2 regions of the Streptomyces ambofaciens ATCC 23877 genome follow, and region 2 is predicted to be linked to the other one. Evidence: riboswitches for the same ligand, from Rfam matches in the RefSeq annotation. Region 2 holds a riboswitch; the other holds the start of a gene.
The links. Region 2 has a riboswitch for thiamine pyrophosphate ahead of SAM23877_RS25535 (thiamine ABC transporter substrate-binding protein). Riboswitches for the same ligand answer to the same signal wherever they lie in the genome.
Positions count from the first base shown of each region.

Region 1: linked by a shared signal. The riboswitch ahead of thiO (glycine oxidase ThiO) and the one ahead of SAM23877_RS25535 (thiamine ABC transporter substrate-binding protein) in region 2 are both predicted to bind thiamine pyrophosphate.

Region 1 is NZ_CP012382.1:2,292,715-2,295,097, forward strand. Features, by position in the region: gene SAM23877_RS10320 (NAD(P)/FAD-dependent oxidoreductase) at 1-465, opposite strand, end outside; gene SAM23877_RS10325 (avidin-fold protein) at 498-848, opposite strand; TPP riboswitch at 901-1,012, shown strand; gene thiO (glycine oxidase ThiO) at 1,010-2,197, shown strand; gene thiS (sulfur carrier protein ThiS) at 2,194-2,383, shown strand, end outside.
Region 2 is NZ_CP012382.1:5,707,795-5,710,177, reverse strand. Features, by position in the region: gene SAM23877_RS25535 (thiamine ABC transporter substrate-binding protein) at 1-1,054, opposite strand, end outside; TPP riboswitch at 1,134-1,239, opposite strand; gene rlmN (dual-specificity RNA methyltransferase RlmN) at 1,291-2,383, opposite strand, start outside.

The DNA.
Region 1 (2,383 bases), 3.4 Mb from region 2:
GTCGTGCTGGCGGGCCAGCACCGGGCGCAGCCGTTCGGCGTCGTCCAGGGTGCGCAGCAGGTGCACGCCGGGCACGCCCTCGGCGCCGGGGAGCCGGATCGGTTCGGCGCCGGTCGCGAGGACCAGGGCGTCGTAGGGCACGGGTCCCGCGGAGGTGTCGAGGACGTGCTCGCCGGGACGGACGCCCAGGGCCTCGCAGCCCAGCCGCAGGGTGATGTCGAGGGCCTCGAAGTCGACGTCGAAGGCGGAGCCCTCGGCGGTGCCGAGCAGGACGGCCTTGGACAGCGGGGGCCGGTCGTACGGCTGGTGCGGCTCCGCTCCGATCAGCGTGACGGCACCCGTGAAACCCTGCTCCCGCAGGGCGACCGCGGTCTGCACGCCCGCCATGCCCGCGCCCACGACGACCACGCCGTGCTCCGCGTCCGCCGCCCGGCCCCGGGTCCGCTCCTGCGTCTGCTCGCTCACCTGATCACCTTAGACACCTGACGTTCTGTCAGTCAGTGCTCGTGCGGAGTGACCTGCTCCACAACGCTCGTCCCGCTGCCCCGCCTCGACTCCCACTCCCAGGTCTCCTCCAGGCGCACCCGACCGTCCGGCAGCTCGACGACGGTCGAGGCGCAGTGCCCCGAGGACGTACCGCCGTCCGTCTTGAGCTGCACGTACCGGAAGTCGAGCCGGTCGCCCTCCCGGGTGCCCACCAGACGGCCGCGGACCACGTCACCACCCTCGTACTCGGCCCACACGGCGCCGTCCCTCTCGTGGTAGGTGAACCGGGTGCGCGTGCCCACCTGACCGGGCGCCTGGTCGGCGACGGGGGCGAGGACGAGACCGTCGAGTGAACGCGCCATGGGCACAGGCTCCCTTACACGTGCGATGCGCTGCGGGCTAGGGTGGCCAACGTAAAGCACTCGCGGGAGCCCGGACGCACCGGGCTGAGAGGGAGGCTGGCGGCCTCCGACCGTACGAACCTGATCCGGGTCATGCCGGCGAAGGGAGGGGCTGGACGCCCATGTCGTCTCCGTCACACACGTCGTCCCGTGCATCCGACGTCCTGGTCGTCGGCGGGGGGATCATCGGCCTGGTCACGGCCTGGCGCGCCGCGCAGCGCGGGCTCGTCACCGCCCTCGTGGACCCCGAGCCGGGCGGCGGGGCCGCCCAGGTGGCGGCCGGGATGCTGGCCGCCGTCACGGAACTGCACTACGGCGAGCAGACGCTGCTCGCCCTGAACCTCGCCTCGGCCCGCCGCTACCCGCGGTTCGCGGCCGAGCTGGCCGACGTCACGGGCCACGACCTCGGTTACCGCCGCTGCGGCACCCTCGCCGTCGCGCTGGACGCCGACGACCGCGCCCACCTGCGGGAACTGCATGCGCTCCAGCAGCGCTCGGGCCTGGACTCGGAGTGGCTGTCGGGGCGCGAGTGCCGCCGCCTGGAACCGATGCTCGCGCCGGGCGTGCGCGGCGGGCTCCGGGTGGACGGCGACCACCAGGTCGACCCCCGGCGTCTGGCCGGTGCGCTCCTGGCCGCCTGTGAAGGCGCGGGGGTGGTGTTCCACCGGGTGTGGGCCGACCGGCTCACCGTCGGGCGCGGCGAGCGGGCCACGGGGGTGGTGACGGCCGACGGGACGGCGCTGGAGGCCGGGCAGGTGGTGCTGGCCGGGGGCAGCCTGAGCGGACGGCTCGCGGGCGTCCCGGACGACGTGCTGCCGCCGGTGCGGCCCGTGAAGGGGCAGGTGCTGCGGCTGGCGATGCCGGCGGCGCACGGGCCCCTGCTGAACCGGACGGTACGGGCGGTGGTGCGCGGCAACCCGCTCTACCTGGTGCCCCGGGAGAGCGGCGAGCTGGTCGTCGGCGCCACCAGCGAGGAGCTGGGCTGGGACACGACGGTCACCGCGGGCGGTGTCTACGAGTTGCTGCGCGACGCCCACGAGCTGGTCCCCGGCATCACCGAGCTGCCCCTGACCGAGACCCGCGCGGGGCTGCGCCCGGGCTCCCCCGACAACGCCCCCCTGCTCGGTCCGACCGAGCTGGAGGGTCTGCTGCTGGCCACCGGGCACTACCGCAACGGCGTCCTGCTCACCCCGGTGACCGGCGACGCCATGGCGCACGTCCTGACCACCGGGGAGCTGCCGGCCGAGGCCCGCCCCTTCACCCCGCGGCGTTTCAGCGCCGCTCCCGCACTCTCGGAGCAGTCCGCATGAACATCTCCGTCAACGGCGAGCCGCGCGAGGTGGCTCCCGGCACGGCCCTGGACGCCCTGGTGGGCACGCTCACCGCGGCGCCGTCCGGAGTCGCCGCCGCCCTGAACGAGACCGTCGTCCCGCGCGCGCGGTGGTCCGCCACCGCCCTGGCCGAGGGCGACCGCGTCGAGGTCCTCACCGCTGTCC
Region 2 (2,383 bases):
ACTGGTCGCGGTTGTCGGCGATCTTCGCCGGGTCCATGGTCTGCGGGTCCTCGGCCTGCGGTCCGAACTTCCGGAACGCCTCGGGGATCCGGGCCCCCTCACGCACCGGGTAGACGAACATGTTCAGCGGCATGTCGTCCTGGAACTCCTTGCCGATCAGGAAGTCGAGGAGCGCCTTGCCGCCCTCGGGGTTGGCGGCGTTGTCCAGCAGTCCCGCGTACTCGATCTGGCGGAAGCAGGTGCCCTGGGCGACGCCCGTCGGCGCGGTGGCCGGCTGCGGGTCGGCGTAGATCACCTCGGCGGGCGGGGAGGAGGCGTAGGAGACGACGAGCGGGCGGTCGCCCTTGGCCTTCTTGCCGCCGGACGAACCGGAGAACTCCTCGTTGTACGCCTGCTCCCAGCTGTCGACGACCTTGACGCCGTTCGCCTTCAGCTTCTTCCAGTAGTCCTGCCAGCCTCTGCCCCCATCCCCGTACTTCGCGGCGGTGCCCAGCAGGAAGCCGAGGCCGGGCGAGGAACTGGCGGCGTTCTCGGTGACGAGCAGGTCCTTGTACCGGGGCTCGACCAGGTCGTCGAGGGAGTCCGGCGGGGTCAGCCCGCGCTCGCTGAAGTACGCCTTGTCGTAGTTGACGCAGACGTCTCCGGTGTCGACGGGAGTGACCCGGTGCTCGTCCTGGCCGGCCCGGTACTCAGGGAGGATCAGGTCGGAGCCCTTCGCCTCGTACGGCTGGAAGATCCCGTTGTCGAGGGCGCGGGACAGCAGCGTGTTGTCGACGCCGAAGAAGACGTCCCCCTGGGGGTCGTCCTTGGTGAGGATGGCCTTGTTGACGGCCTGACCCGCGTCGCCGTCCTCCAGCACCCTGACCTTGTAGCCGGAGCTCTTCTCGAAGGCGGCGATGACGTCCTTCGACGCGGCCCACGAGTCATGGCTGACCAGGGTCACGGTCCTGGAGTCGCCGGACCCCTGACCGCCGTCCGACGAGCCGCAGGCGGCCAGGGTGCCGACCATGCCGAGTCCGAGGGCCAGGACACTGACCTTCTTGGTGATGCTCACTGAATTCCTCCTGGGTGACCAGGAGAAGACGCGGCCCCGCCCGGAACCCCTGGCGAGGGTCCCGGGCAGGGCGCAACAGCTCGAGTGGTGACCGATCTCCCTACCCAGAATGACCTGGGCCAGGTTCGGAGGGTCTGCGGCCGGTGCCGCACTCTCAGCGCTGTGGCGCTCCCCTGTCGGAATATGAAGATGTACTGACCTGTGAAGATGTGTGCGTGGTACTGACGCCGGTCAGGTTACCGCTCGCTCGCGGCGAGCTGACCACACGCCCCGTCGATCTCCTGGCCACGGGTGTCCCGGATCGTCACCGGCACACCGTGCGCCGCGATCGCCTCCACGAACGCCTTCTCGTCCTCGGGCCGCGAGGCGGTCCACTTGGAGCCGGGCGTGGGGTTGAGCGGGATGAGGTTGACGTGCACGGGCCTGCCCTTGAGCAGCCGCCCGAGCCGGTCACCGCGCCACGCCTGGTCGTTGATGTCCCGGATCAGCGCGTACTCGATCGACAGCCGGCGCCCCGCCCGCTCCGCGTACTCGAACCCGGCGTCCAGCACCTCGCGCACCTTCCACCGCGTGTTGACCGGCACGAGGGTGTCGCGCAGCTCGTCGTCCGGCGCGTGCAGCGAGATCGCGAGGCGGCACTTGAAGCCCTCGTCGACGAACCGGTGGATCGCCGGCACGAGGCCGACGGTGGAGACGGTGATCCCGCGCTGGGACAGCCCCAGCCCGTCGGGCTCGGGGTCGGTGAGCCGGCGGATGGAACCGACGACGCGGTTGTAGTTGGCGAGGGGCTCGCCCATGCCCATGAACACGATGTTGCTGAGCCGGGCCGGACCACCGGGGACCTCCCCGTCGCGGAGCGCCCGCATCCCGTCCACGATCTGGTGCACGATCTCGGCGGTGGACAGGTTCCGGTCCAGGCCGGCCTGCCCCGTGGCACAGAACGGGCAGTTCATGCCGCAGCCCGCCTGGGAGCTGATGCACATGGTCACCCGGTCCGGGTAGCGCATGAGGACGGACTCGACGAGCGTCCCGTCGAACAGCTTCCACAGCGTCTTGCGGGTGGTGCCCTGGTCGGTCGAAAGATGCCGGACGACCGACATCAGCTCGGGCAGCAACGCCTCCCGCAGCCCCTCCCGCGAGCCGGCCGGGATGTCCGTCCACTGCTCGGGGTCGTGCGCGTACCGCGCGAAGTAGTGCTGCGAGAGCTGCTTCGCACGGAACGGCTTCTCGCCGATGGCGGCGACGGCCTCCTTGCGCTCGGCGGGCGTGAGGTCGGCGAGGTGCCGCGGCGGCTTCTTGACTCCGCGCGGGGCGACGAATGTGAGTTCT